One region of the Peribacillus sp. GL_122 genome, then DNA from elsewhere that is predicted to be linked to it. Evidence: predicted binding sites of a transcription regulator. Region 1 holds the regulator's gene; each other region holds the start of a gene.
The links. Region 1 encodes LexA, which represses DNA repair genes until DNA is damaged. Its sites were predicted from a motif close to CGAACATATGTTCG; they were not measured.
Positions count from the first base shown of each region.

Region 2: a site for LexA is predicted at 2,407-2,420, ahead of AC3ISB_RS06075 (YhjD family protein). Genes of this name have one in related genera too.
Region 3: a site for LexA is predicted at 1,983-1,996, ahead of AC3ISB_RS13270 (YolD-like family protein). Genes of this name have one in related genera too.

Region 1 covers NZ_CM174415.1:2,100,093-2,105,183, reverse strand. The annotation lists gene AC3ISB_RS10235 (DUF896 domain-containing protein) at 115-348, opposite strand; gene AC3ISB_RS10230 (YneB family resolvase-like protein) at 414-1,070, opposite strand; gene yneA (cell division suppressor protein YneA) at 1,090-1,401, opposite strand; gene lexA (transcriptional repressor LexA) at 1,557-2,180, shown strand; gene AC3ISB_RS10215 (glucosaminidase domain-containing protein) at 2,389-3,003, opposite strand; gene AC3ISB_RS10210 (hypothetical protein) at 3,386-3,673, shown strand; gene AC3ISB_RS10205 (esterase/lipase family protein) at 4,034-5,091, opposite strand, start outside.
Region 2 covers NZ_CM174415.1:1,248,236-1,253,326, reverse strand. The annotation lists gene addB (helicase-exonuclease AddAB subunit AddB) at 1-790, opposite strand, end outside; gene lepB (signal peptidase I) at 980-1,543, opposite strand; gene AC3ISB_RS06080 (TVP38/TMEM64 family protein) at 1,577-2,191, opposite strand; gene AC3ISB_RS06075 (YhjD family protein) at 2,482-2,853, shown strand; gene AC3ISB_RS06070 (STAS domain-containing protein) at 3,120-3,362, opposite strand; gene AC3ISB_RS06065 (ComEC/Rec2 family competence protein) at 4,215-5,054, shown strand; gene AC3ISB_RS06060 (DUF3006 domain-containing protein) at 5,055-5,091, shown strand, end outside.
Region 3 covers NZ_CM174415.1:2,750,965-2,756,055, forward strand. The annotation lists gene AC3ISB_RS13265 (heavy metal translocating P-type ATPase) at 1-1,705, shown strand, start outside; gene AC3ISB_RS13270 (YolD-like family protein) at 2,067-2,246, shown strand; gene AC3ISB_RS13275 (hypothetical protein) at 2,516-2,686, shown strand; gene AC3ISB_RS13280 (hypothetical protein) at 2,892-3,086, shown strand; partial or broken gene AC3ISB_RS13285 (IS110 family RNA-guided transposase) at 4,187-5,091, shown strand, end outside.

The sequences.
Region 1 (5,091 bases):
CTATTTAGATTAAACTAAATAGGAGAATACATACATGAATGCACTCTCATTTTACTCCAAAATGCTAATAGAATCCTCAAATGGAATGTTCCATCAGAAGAATCCAAGCTTTTATTAATGTAAGTTTCTTTTTTCTTTTATATTTTTTATCTTTTGAGGAGTGACATCATTACCTTCTGGATCCACGACTTTCACATGCTCCAACGTATTGGTCATGGACTTTCTGAATGTTTCCAAATACTCACTTCTCAATTGGGTTTGCTCTTTTGCCTCAACTTCCGTCAAACCTTCAGCCTTTGCCTTTTTAGAAAGTTCATTAATACGGGCTAATTTTTCTTTTGATAACATAATTTCGCTCCTTCATAATCTGCGGATATTGTCATGGTATTAAAAAAATAGCGAAATTACAAGTTCTATGATTGACTTTCCAGTGTATTCAGTTGATGTTCGAGGAAACGCCTGTTCACCGTAGCCTTAGAAACATTGTATCCAAAGCCCCTTAAAGTTGCTGCGATTTCTGCAAATGTCAATCCATTGGCTCGAAGTTTAATAATTTCCTCTATAGGAATCTCCTTACGGTCCCTTCCAGTGGAATTCCTTTGATTCTGAAGATTTTTTTGAGGACGATACCCTTTTTCAACGGCCCTTATCATCCCGCGCTTTATTTTAAGATTATGTAGTTTCCTTTGATATTCTTCTACAATTCCGACTATCTGGATGACCATCGCATCCGAATCAGATAGCTCAAGTTCCCCATCGTGTGAGAGCGTATAAATTTTCACATCTTCTTTAAGGATGACATGGAAAAGGGCTATTTTGGCATTTCCTCTTCCCAGTCTTGTTTCGTCCTGGATTAATAGTACTTCAGCTTCTTTGGTTTTAAATAGTTCGAGCATGTCAAAAATGCCATCCCTATTCAACTCATAACCACTTGCCTGTTCTTTTATTATGGAAATGACTTCAGCATCCATCTTTTCTGCCAATTTGACTAATTCATCTTCTTGCCTTGCCAATGATGTTTCCTGTGACTCTTTTTCTGTGCTGACCCTACAATAGATTACCGCTTTCATAATACCCTACCTTCACTGCTTACTGCTCACTGGCCAAATTCTGAACAAGTTCTTCCCCTTTTACTGGAATGACGATGACTTGACCAGGTTTAATCGAATCCGCTCTGACTCCATTATGCTCTTCTATCCAACCAATGAATTCTTTTTTTGTCAAATTTGCTTCTTCATATTCTTCGGCAATTTCCCATAGGGTGTCACCTTCACTTACTTCTATAGAAAGGAAATCATTTTTTTGATCATTGTTCAATGTACAAGAGAATAAAATTGAAAAGATGAATACTGATCCCGCTAATAGAATCGTATAAATATAATTTTTGTATAATTTTTTCATAAATATCCCTCCAAAGCGAATGTTCGTTCGTATGTTATGATCAAATTATAATACGAACGTTTGTTTCAGTCAACAACAAAATTCGAACTTATGTTTGTATAGAGTTGGGGGCCATGCTATAATATAGCAAAGAACATTGGGGAAGAGGTGCACAAATGACTAAACTATCAAAACGGCAGCAAGATATTCTTGATTTCATTAAAGAAGAGGTTCGCCAAAAAGGGTATCCACCTTCCGTACGGGAGATTGGCGAAGCAGTGGGACTTGCATCAAGTTCAACAGTACACGGACATTTATCCCGCCTGGAAAGTAAAGGCCTGATTAGACGTGACCCAACCAAGCCAAGGGCCATTGAAATAATGAATTCGGAGGAAGCGAACAATATTCCCAAAGCCAATGTCGTGAACGTGCCGTTACTTGGAAAAGTAACAGCGGGCATGCCCATAACGGCCATCGAGAACATAGAAGAATACTTTCCGCTTCCCGAAAGCATGGTTCCACATGATGACCATGTATTCATGCTGGAAATCATGGGTGAAAGTATGATCGAAGCTGGAATTCATGATGGAGACTATGTCATCGTCAAACAACAAAGCAATGCCAATAATGGAGATATCGTCGTGGCCATGACGGAAGATGATGAAGCCACTGTAAAACGATTCTTTAAGGAACCGGATTACATAAGGCTTCAGCCTGAGAACTCAAATATGGAACCAATTATTTTACGAGATGTTTCGATACTTGGAAAAGTAATAGGCTTATATAGACAAATACACTAAAAGCGCTAACCGCGCTTTTTTTGTTTGTTTAATTTATGTCCTGAATTCTCTCAATATGCATATGGAAGAGTAGGTTTTGATATATTTTTTTAATAGAATCCATTTTCATGGGAATATCACATCTTTTATAACGGATGTAAGTACTTTGGCAAGAAGTTCATTCAAATAAAAAAGGAGAGCGTTAAAAAATACCGCTCTCAGTTAAAATTCATTTCACTCTTAATCTTTGGTTCACTTTAATAAGGTTAAGATCGACCAAGTCATTCCACTTTTGAATCTGCACTTGTGTAGAACCATATGCTTTTGCAAGCGCAGAGATGGAATCCCCCTTTTTGACAATATGATAAACCTCCTCATTGCTTGCATCATATATAGTTAAATCGCTTGTTTCGATAAGGTTCACCAGTTTTTCTGTATATTTCGGATCCGAGGCATACCCCGCATCGATTATTGCTTTGAGTGCTTTTTTGTAATCTTTTTCTCCAATGACAGATGTATATAGGCTTCTATTCCATGACGTCCCCTTTACGTATAGATTGGCAAGATCTCGAAGACTTTCTTCCCAAGATGGGTATTTTCTGAATTTGTTCCATACTTGAACGGGCACATAGTTGACGTATTCCATTGTTTGGATAATGACAGACTCACCCTTAAAGTCACCTTTTGTACCGAATATATTTTTTCCTTGATTTGCTAATAAGCTTGTCCCATATCCACTCTCCAAGCAAGCTTGTGCAATGACAACAGAAGGTAAAATATTAAATTCCTTTTGAATTTTCTGGGCATAAGGAGCAATTTCCTTAATAAATGTTTCCTTGCTCAATAGAACCTCCCATTAATAGGTATTACTTTATTTTTTACTGTTTATTTTCATTCATATCGTATTCTTAACCATGAGAAAGGTTACAGCTTGTCCATCAAAAATGAGTCCGATATTTCGTTCATTATTTTTACTATAGATAAACATACTTATGTTGGCTCGCTCCGTGTATTATTAAACCATTCCCGCTGCCAACCAGAAAAAGCCATCAATCCATATAATTATATGGATTGATGGCTTTAAAATTGAACTCTGAAAATCTTCAAAACCTGGTTGCATAACCTTTTATTTATTAGTTTTAAATATGAATTTATTTATTATTGTATAAAGCCTTGATAAAAAGTGAAAATTAATATTGAAAACTACAATTTAAGGTGGTGAAATTATGGACTTCCCAACCATCCATACAAACTTTTGGGATGCGGTAATAGCCATTCCGATCATCATGATTCTTACTCAACTTATTAAGGTCATTTTTCATATTCAGCCAAAATTCATCCCTACCATCGCTTTGGGTCTTGGCTTATTCATTTCCATTTTCATCAGTCATCGTAATCACTTGGTTGCAGGGATTTTCATGGGCTGGTTTTATGGCTATGCAAGCATTGGCAATTATGCTGCACTTAAAACTGGTATTTTGTCTTATAGAGGCACTTATCATAAGACAGATTAAACCCTTTGTCTCTCGCTGCAATTCATCAATCTCTAGTATTACAAGGAGCCCGACTTGCTTCTATCCTCATCGAAGGATCCGTCAAATTAATATCTATTTTAACAATTACGACCTGAATGTTTCCTTTGGCTGAATCACCAACTCCCAAGCTAACCATACCATTAAACATTACCCCAAAAATACCTTTTCAATTAAGAAAAGGTATTCATTTAGTAAAAAAAGGAGGTTCGGAATGCTCTTATCCCGAACCATGATTTTAATGGATGAAACCCTACCTGATTGAAGAAATTCACGACGCTCAAGCCGGAAAACTGACTTTTCTTCGAATTTGATACCTTCTCAATAAGAGAAGGCATTTCACTATTTCTCGATATAAACCGAACGAACCAGCGTCCGGGTTCTTTCACTGCCATCCACATTTTTTTCCTTGACGTCAATTGTTACATTATATACACCTGACTTAGGCACTTCTGGAAGGGTACCAGTAAAATTTTCGGTCTCCATTACCTTAATAGAGCTTTTCCTACTAATTTCATTACCGGTTTCATCTACTAAATGAACCAAAAATGTTGTGCTGATTGGCGTTTTTTTATCATTCATTGGATTCTTTATTAAAAATTTTGCATCTTTTTGCTTAACTTTTCCGGCCATACTTAATGTAATGGGATTCTTTTCGTTAAATTGTGCTGTGAACAGGTAGGCGTCTTTTGGCGATTTAGTCTTCATTCGCACTTTCCAGTCACCGATTTCGAGGTTGTTTCTATTGAATGTTTGGATGGTTGCACCATTAAAAAAGGAAGTTTCATTTTTGGCTGAATCAACCTTTAAGGAAGGTGAATATTTTTTATTGGATGGAGAAATCAATTCAACCTCGACATCATCTGAGGCTGTATATATGGTTATATTACCCGGGGCTGATTCATTTACATGGAAACTTTGTTCAATCCAAACATTTTGTTTCAGGACATCACCCAGAACAGTTTGAGCGAGTGCGGTTGTAATGACATCATCTTCAACTCGTTCTTTATAATTGACATTAAAGCCAGGAATCCCAGTGGTGGAAGTACTCCTTAAATAAGGTTCAATTCTTGAAAATACAGCTGAACCGACTCGGATATTGTCGTGATCAAAGTTGGGATCCGTAAATAAATGTGTTGCGTAGGGTATTTTTGTACTCCATACATTTACTAGACCATCATTTTCGCCATATGAAGATAAATATTGTCCACCCATTGATAAAGCTGAAAGAACCGGGCCTCTGTTCATACCTGCCACAGTGAAATACATGTTTTTACGAGAGTTAACATGGTTATCCGTGACAGAACGAAATTCCGCCATTTTACCAACTTGTAAAGAATAAGTTCCATCATCTTTTTGACCTAATAGGGAACCAAGCCAGCCCGCATACCAGCTATAAG
Region 2 (5,091 bases), 850 kb from region 1:
TCAATCCAGCGTGATAAAGGTGATGATATAGATTTCCCGTTTGCCTGAACAACTGCAAATCATCCGGAGCGTATTGTCTGTAGGGCTGATCTAACGTCAGCGAGATCGTTACACTCCTGCACAGCTTGATCATTTCTTCCACAATCAATAATTCCTGTGGAGTCAAACTATAAAAACCATCGATATATATATCCGCATCCCTTATATAGGAAGAACCTGCCATTTTCTCGATCAGCAAAGTGAAGTAGTCTTCGGAATCTAAATATTTGTTAACCATTTCATCCTCAAAAGCCTGATAGACCAATTCAAGATCATGCAGTTTATCCTGAATGCCGCTGCCGGCCTGTGAGGTTTCGGCCAAATAGTTTTGAATGTCATCAGGTTGGATGCAATACTGCTTGAACTCAGCCAGCATTAGCTCCATCTGTGCAATGAACCCCTGCTTATCAGCAGAACGACGAAACATCTTTAACTCTTCCTTTTTATCATCCATGATCTTCCGTATCAACATATTAACGCCAACGCTGTCCAAATGCAGCCGGCTCATCCCCCCGGTCTCCTGAAGAACGCGCCAAGCAAGCCTGCTAAAACTAAAAACCTGTGTCCGGATCATTCCGGCAAGGCCTGGTGTTTTAATTAATTTATATTCAGATAGAAACGTCATCTGATCAGGAACGAGGTAGATAATTGGATTTCCTTCGGGATTTTCTGCCAATTTGGAGCGAATTTCGTCCAATATATTCGAAGTTTTCCCTGCACCCGATCTTCCCAGTAAAAAACGGAGTGACATCTCTTTTTCCCCCTTACAACATAATATCTAGATCCATCATACCAGAAATACTTTAGTCACCATGACTAGGTTTCTGTTTCCAATTAGATTTACTTTCTATTATTTTACCGTTTCCCTTTAAAAAACACCAATCGTACGTTCGCGTTTTTCCCCAAAAGAAAAAGCCCACATAATTTTGGGCTTCCACGATCATTCACCTGTAAATTTATAATTGAAATCTTTGACCGGCCAATATCGAACATCCACTTTACCGACAACATTTTCAACCGGTATATAACCAAAGTGACGGCTGTCAGCACTTTCAAGACGATTATCACCCATGACAAAAAGCTTGCCCTCCGGAACTTTGGTTACATCCGTCAATTCTTTTAATGTAAAATCACCCGTAAAGTCCTGTTCCGGGAAACCTTCCTTGAATTTCTCAAGATAAGGCTCATCCACTTTCTTACCATTTACGTAAAGCCAATCATCTTTATAACGAATTTGGTCACCTGCAATCCCTATAACTCGCTTAACATAATCTTCTTGTGAATTCGCATGAAAAACAATAATGTCAAAACGGTTGATATCATGAATCTGGTAATTGATTTTATTCACGACAAGTTTATTTCCATCTTCTAGGGTCGGCTGCATCGACTTCCCTTCAACATCATAGCTTGAAAAGAAAAATGTACGGATTAAGATGTAAATAACAAAAGCTATCATCGCTGGTTTTATCCAATCGGATAAAGAATTCTTATTTGTTTTTTCCATCTATTTCAACCCCTACTGCATTTATATACTAATTTATTGTCCTTCTTCCCTCTTCATGCTTTTATTTAACCGGACTTCAAGTCTTTTCCCCACATACCATAGGATAAAGATGACGATCCCGATAATGATCGTACGCACAGGTTTATGAATTAAGGATACTAAATCGTAACCTACGAAGCTGATCGTAAAGATCATCACCGCTTTCCCTCCCACTACTGCAAGTCCATATTGCAAGGGACTGACTTTTGAAAGTCCTGCCACGATATTAACGATGGCCGAAGGTGTAAAAGGGAAGCAGAGCAATATGAACAAAGGACCGAATCCATGGCTTTCCACCCAAACCATCAACCTCTGCACCTGTTTATGCTTTTGCAAAAACCGGAAAAACCTCGTTTGACCATATCTTCTAATAATCCAAAAGATCAAAAAAGAACCCGCTACCGCACCAATCCAAGAAAATAAAAATCCCCACCATAGGCCAAAAGCCGTTGCATTAGCAAGCACGAACACCACTAAAGGCAAAAAGGGCAAAAAAGCTTCCAGCATCGGCAGTAAGATCCCGGGAATTGGACCGAATGAGCGATATTGCTGAATAAGTGCAGATATATGATCAAGTGTAAACCACTCACGTATAGTATCCAAATCCATAATTATCTCCCTCGACATGCTGCTATCCAAGCAGCATAAACTTATTAAAAACTGTTTATTTTAGATATATCACTTTCCCCTGAAATTGCAAGAATTATTATCCATATACCTTCATACTTTCCCTAACTCCGGAAAACATAATCTTGTTAACGAATATTTCTAGATTTATCAAAACCGCTTGCATATACACTGAAAATACATTAGGATAAAAAAACAGAACAAACGTTCTTTTTTACATAGTATACATACTAATATTAAAAACCGTGCTACTTTAGAAAGGAGCGGTCAAGATGACCCGCATTCCAGAAGATGACCGAAATATGATTGAAAAAGCCATCTACCTCCCTATGGTTATAACAGTCTTAAACCGGGATCTCAAGGTCATCGAAATTAGTCCGTTTAAATTAAAAAGGCCCTATTCGGAGCTAGTCGAACATATTTTAAAAGTGGTTCAAGACGAACTTGCCGAGGTAAGGCGATATTTGCGCAAGGAGAATATTAAGGTTAGTGAAATCAAACGCGATGAATCCTTCACGATGTATTGTTTTTTATATAAAGGATACGAGGAACATCATAATTATTTCAATCCCCGCCTTCGCAACAAAACCGAAGACTTGTTATGTTATTACTTTTTCGAAAAAAGACACCGTTCAAGGAATTAGCGGGTTACAGGCATCACCACTATATGTTTGTGAACTATGGGTGTTTGGAGCCTTTCGGGAAGGGTACAGATGACCTTCGTTGTAAGTATGTATGCCATTAACAACGCATCCCACCTTTCCTGCTTCATAAAGTTACGGGAGGTCAATTTTTGATAATCAAGATCGATAGGACTTACTTACCTCCATTCACATGTATGAATGTTCCATAATCATATAATAATTGGCTTGTTCAAACATGGATTTTCAATTTTCGATCAAGGCATAACCTATGTAATCAAGTGAACCATTTTAGTTTTAAGATTCTTTAAATCAAAGTTATTTACATATTCCTTGGCAAAGGTTGGAGTGACCCCCGTTATGATCGTTTCCGCACTCATCATATTGATGAGAAAGTTAGGAAAACAGCTTTCTTGAAAGAGGCGCTTCGACAAATCAATGCTAAAGTAACTAATGTCATTACCCGCCGAAGAATGTAACACATCACTCATGATTTGCACTGAACGATTCAAGGACACAGTCCTTAACGAATAATAGGCCGGGCTCGTATAATAACCATTATCCAACACTATCATTTTAGAGTCCGTATAATGTTTTTGCAAAAGATTGTTAATTGCATATCCATACTTACTATCATCTACTTGTAACCATCAATTGATATGTAAAGTATTAATTTACCTGCCAAAAAAATAAGAACCTTTCGCGAAAACGCTTGTGAAATACTGAACAAAATTATTGATACATCATGTGGTGTCTATTATATTATGCATTATGAAGTGAACTATTAACAAATTCATACCCCATTGCTTGATTGTGAAAAATTTCCTCAATCCCTTGTTTCTTATAAAAACCATGCAATGTTTTATTTGCATGGTTTTTATAAGAAATAATTAATTCGAAAGTGCAAGACATTTCCGATATGGTATCAATCCCAGTTCTCAATTGCCTCTTGAAAGCTATCTTGTATATATTCATTACAAGTTTTATATCTATTCAATTCTGCTTATATAATCCGGTCGAACTCCATAATATTCATCTATTATTCTTAAACAGTAAACAAACTCATCAACATTCTCTATAACGCTCTGTACTTTCAACTTCAAATACGTAGCCTGCTCCTTCAATACCAAGCATGTCAACTCCATACTTATAACATTCTTCTAATAAAATTCTGAGAGAAATAGATTTTCTATTGTCTTTTCACCTGTAAATTAATAGCTTTGTTAATTAAATATAAATACCTAGGTCTATTTTACCTAACCACGATTCAGACGCCCATCTTCCTTTTTTTATCACAAGGAAAATTATGTCCAAATCCCCATTTTCCCTGTTACACATGGTAAATTATTATTGGAGGGAAAAAAATGAAGAAAATAAATATTCTACTGGTCGCTGTTCTTGTTTTGTCTTTATTCACAGGACTTAAAACAACCGAGGCAGCCTCAAATGTGAAGGTACATTTCATCAACGTAGGACAAGGAGATTCAATCCTTATTCAAACAGGTAACGAAAACGTTTTAATCGATGGCGGCGGTAAAGGAAAGGGCGACGAAGTTGTAGCCTACCTAAAAAAACAAAAGGTAAAAACACTTAATGCATTAGTATCCACTCACCCAGATGCGGATCATGTGGGCGGTCTGGCTTATGTGATAAAATCGCTTAATGTGAAATCTGTGTATGCCCCTAAAATTTCTCATACTACCCAAGCATACAAAGACTTTTTAACGGCTGTTAAGCAGAAGAAGCTTACAATAAAAAAGGCGCAGACTGGCGTGGAAATCAACACTAAAGCTAAGGATAATTCCCTTAAATTCATTGCACCTGTTAAAGAATATGCTAAGTCTGACTTAAATAATTGGAGTGCAGTCCTTTTACTTAAACACGGCAAAAAAACATTCTTGTTTACAGGTGATGCTGAAGTAAAAGCAGAGTCAGATATGCTGGCTAAAAAACTGGTACCAAGTGTGGATGTACTTAAAGTCGGCCATCATGGTGCAAAAACATCAACAAGTTCAGCTTTCATTAACAAAGCAAAACCGAAATACGCTGTAATCAGTGTAGGGAAAAATGGATATGGGCACCCTACTTCTACTGTTGTAAAACGGTTGAATTCAGTGAAAGCCAAAACTTATCGCACAGATAAATCAGGTAACATTATTTTTACTTCTACAGGTCAGAAAATTACTGTAAAGACGGTGAAATAAATGGTACAAGGAATTATCGATCGCTTCGAGGGAAAGA
Region 3 (5,091 bases), 650 kb from region 1:
TGGAATAAAAAGTCGTTCACTGGATATGAATGTCCTAATGTCTGTTGCGGCTATTGGAGCTGCTCTAATCGGTGAATGGCTTGAAGGTGCCACCGTTGTTTGGTTATTTGCAATCGGCAATTTACTACAAACAAAATCAATTGAACGAACAAGGAATTCGATTCGTAATCTTATGGATTTAGCTCCCCCTGAAGCTTGGATCTATGTTGGCTCAGAAATCATTAAAAAACCAGTTGAAGAAATAAATGTCGGTGACATTATCTTTGTTAAACCAGGTGATAAAATTCCATTAGACGGTGAAATTATTCAAGGTGAATCAAGTGTAAATCAGGCACCTATTACAGGAGAATCAATTCCTATCGATAAGAATATTGGTGATACAGTATACGCAGGAACTATAAATGAAAATGGTTCTCTTGAGATTAGGGTCACTAAGTTAGTGGAAGATACGACTATATCAAAAATTATTCACTTAGTTGAAGAAGCACAAGAACAAAAAGCACCAACAGAAGCATTTGTAGATAAGTTTGCAAGTATTTATACACCTGTTGTATTTATTTTAGCAATGGCAGTTATGGTTGTACCTTCACTCCTTGGATTTGGCACTTGGGGAGAGTGGTTATATAAAGGACTTGAAATACTAGTTGTAGCTTGTCCTTGTGCTTTAGTCATTTCTACTCCTGTTGCGATCGTATCAGCTATTGGAAACGCCGCAAAGAACGGAATATTAATTAAGGGCGGAACGTTTTTAGAAAAAGCAGGTGCCATCACGGCCATTGCATTTGATAAAACAGGAACTTTAACGGAAGGAAAGCCTAAAGTATCAGAAATTAAGACGATAAACGTATCAGAAGAGACATTACTGTCCATAGCATTAACACTAGAAGGTTTCTCAACACATCCTATTGCAAAATCGATTGTTCGTTACGGCAACGAAAAAGGAATCCAACCTAAAAATGGTGAGTTATACAAAAGTATTGTAGGAAAAGGCGTTCAAGCTACAATTCAAGGAGATATTTTTTACGCAGGTAATCTAAAGCTATTCGAAGAAATGAATGTATATTTAGAGGATATAAAAAAACATATTCATGAAATACAGAACAAAGGGAAAACAGTAGTTATAATAGGGACACAAAATCAAGTTATCGGGATTATTGCTGTTTCTGATACAATACGGGACACTTCAGCATCAGCTTTAGAAGCATTAAAACAAAGTGGAGTTAATCAAACAGTCATGTTGACTGGAGATAATGAAGGAACCGCTAAAATGATTGCTTCAGAAGCGAATGTTAATCGTTATTTCGCAGAATTATTGCCAGAGGATAAAGTAGATGCCATAAAGAAATTACAAAATGAAGGTCATAAGGTGGCAATGGTTGGAGACGGTATTAATGATGCGCCAGCACTTGCAACAGCAGATTTAGGTATCGCTATGGGTGGTGCAGGAACTGATACCGCGATGGAAACAGCTGATATTGTTTTAATGGCTGATAATCTTGATAAATTATCTCATACAATGAAGTTAAGCAAAAAAGCTTTAACGATTATTAAACAAAATATTTGGTTCTCTATCATTATTAAAGTCCTTGCGTTGGTCTTTATCTTCCCAGGTTGGCTTACACTATGGATGGCTGTATTAAGTGATACAGGTGCAGCCTTAATTGTTATTTTAAATGCAATGAGATTGTTAAAATTTAAAGAATAGATATTTATGAGATGTTTCTTGATAAGAAACATCTTATTTTTTTATAATTAGAATTTTTAAGAAAAAACTGCTTTAAAGACAGCTTCGATCTTAAGCTAACAAACCGTTAGCCATCTACAAATCGCACCTTTTTTTTATTAACTATTAGTTGCTTAAACCACAATTTAAATAAAAAAGCCTGTCTATTTAACATAATTGATATGCAAATTTTAATGATTCAAATCCATGATTCGTTCCAACTTGGATTACCAACTCAAAATAAAAAGCTATTCAAAAAAGAACATACGTTCGTTTGTAATCTAAATAAGGAGTGATTTAGATGACCATTTGAAATAGAGGTAATATTAAATGGACCAGTCTGATGCTACCTGAACATATAAAAATGCTACGGCATTATTTTGACGAGGAATATTACGATGAACCCGAACCCGTATTGGATGAACAATACCTGGAAGAGATGAATGATTTAATTGCTGTTTCGATGGAGTTTACTTTTCCGATTTCCTTTACGCTTTACAAAAATAATCGACTGAGTAGCTAAAAGGATTGGTACATTATGTGGATCAAATGAACGGACATTTAAGAGTAATTAATGTGGACGAACGAATACATAGAATACCCTTTTCAACTATTATGGGAGTGAAAAAGAATAAATTATATTTTGTAAAATAATTTACTTTGGTGCAGTAAATTTGATTGTAAAAATAAAAATAAAGAGTATTTAAAAAGAACATAATCGAGAAATTCCAAATATATAATACTTCTTAACAAAGCATCCCCATCTCAGCAAAAAAGGAGATAAAAACAACTATGAAAAAGGTGCATACTTTTAGTTTGTATATCTTTGGTATTCTGTTGCTTTTTTTGCTTTTGTTAATTCTTTTGGAAATTAAAAAATTAGATGAGGGAATTTTCCTTCAAGGCATAGAAGAAAAACTCTTTTATATAAATGAAGGAATACAAGAGATTACTACTGAATAAAAGCATAATTTCCGCAGCACTCCAGAAAAAATATTATCAGCGACAATGGACTGCATGGTTCAGAGGACTAATCAACTTGGTTAGTCCTTATTATTTTCATTTGGTGAGTAACTTTTCTCATCACATATTAGCTGGAATAAAGGTTTACAACCCACACATGGTACCTCATTTAAGTAACAGAATATTATGAGTAAGAGGTGCTACGATGAATAAAATTTTCATCCCTCATGCAATCACCACTTTGACAAGACTCTTCTTCAGTTCAACTGCACTGAATGAATACTTAGCGATGAGAACCGCCCAATTCTACATTGAGGACCTGAAGTTACTACAAGACGTCGAAGCAGTTTCCTTGGCAATAGAAAATAAACAAGCGTTCTCTTTATTGTCTAAATTTTAATTTATTTGACTATAAAGCTGCTGAAGAAATTGAAATCGCACTATCCGTCATTGGTTATACGGAAGCCGAAATGATTGAAATGGTTAAGCAGTTCCCAAGGTAACCATGAATATGGAGGTGTCCATGTGATAAAGTTGCGAATCATTTTAACAATTCCGTACTTGTTATTTGCAATTTTCTTATTCGTGAGAGGATACATTCCAAGTTACTACCTTCTTGTAATAGGGTTCTACGCACTGTTTTGTTCCTTCCTTCTGGACTTTTTGGATAAAAAAGGAAAAATGAGTCTTGGGTATACCCTGTTTCAGGGTATACCTCACCCATTGACCGCCACCTTAAGCCATTCCTATGCAATTATCCTGCACTATAGTTGCATAAAGAAAGAGCTGTCTTAAAGACAGCTCCAATCTTAAACTAACGCACCCTTTAGCCATCCATGAATCGCAAAAATCGGCGATTCACCACAAAGAATGAAAATGGTTAGGAAGTGTCAATACTGATACTGACCTTAATCCAGTCAACCCTAATCCATAGACTAATTAATTAACGCTCTCCCTCTTTTTTTAAACGATTGAGCAGGGTCTTCTTAAGTATTGTCATTTTTCATTTTTAAAAATACTTATTTTCATGCTAGTTGTATAACCATTTATTTTCCAAAGAAAAAGAAATACAGTGATAATAAATATATACAAATGTATACCCAAGAACCCATTATCAAGAAAAAATTAAAACACCCTTTATTTTTTCTATTTAGTATTACATTTAAAATAGCCACTATTACCACTAAAATATATAAAGGTGCTATCGCTAATTTTGAGATAAGTTCTGGAAAGGGCATTTCCATTAATTTGTCATCCACATTATCTCCCACTAACTTAAGTCTTATATTAGCCTAATTATCTAATTCCTTGTTCAACTAACCTGCCCCGATAGTTCCATAAAGAAAAAGCTGCCTTAAAGACAGCTCTGATCTTCAGCTAACGCACCCGTTAGCATTCCTGTAGATCGTTAAATATCAGGTTTGAAAAAAATAGAGCCCCTCAGTAAGATACGAGTATAGAGACCAATCTAACTCAAAGTCTTAAGGAGGAAGCCCTACTATGAATTTTAAAATGCAAAACAAACAAAATCAACTAATTGAGAGAATTACGGATCAACATCTAGTTGTTGGTGTGGATATTGCCCAACACGTACACGTGGCCCGTGCTGTAAACTTTCGGGGCATTGTGGTCGGGAAACCCTTGTCTTTTGAAAATAACGAAGAGGGTTTTACTCGATTACTAAACTGGATCCAGGAACTAAAACAAATGAAAAACTTAGACACAACGATAGTCGGAATGGAACCTACCGGACATTATTGGATAAACCTTTCAAAGTGGCTAGTCAAACAAAACATGGATGTCGTCACCGTCAATCCTCACCATGTCAAAAGAAACAAAGAAAATCGTGATAATACGCAATCCAAAAGTGATAAAAAAGATGCCCTTGTCATCGCTGATATGGTGAAGAATGGCTACTATGCCTTCGTTCGTTCCACTTCAGAATCATTTGAAAAACTTCGTGTCCTTATGGCTAACCGAAATGTGATCGTTAAGCGTCTTGTTAGCTCCATCAACCAAATTAATCGCCGGGTGGATGTTGTCTTTCCCGAGCTCCGGCAAGTGTTTAAAGACGTATCATGTAAAGGGGCAATCGCAACCCTACGCCTCTTTCCTACCCCAGCTGAATTATGTTCCTTACAGCCTCAAGATATCGTAACCGGTTGGAAATCATGTATGAAGCGACATTCCGGGCATAAAAAAGCCCGTTCCCTGCTTGTATTGGCCAAGCGTTCAATTGGTACGAAACAAGCCCTTGATGCGTATAAACTTCACTTGGGACAGTTATTAGAGGAATATGATCTCGCTTCATTCCAACTCGAAAGAGTGACGCAAGAAGTCACAAAAGTCTTGGAACAGATTCCATTCGTTAAGCAAATACTTGCCATTAAAGGAATCAGCGAGAT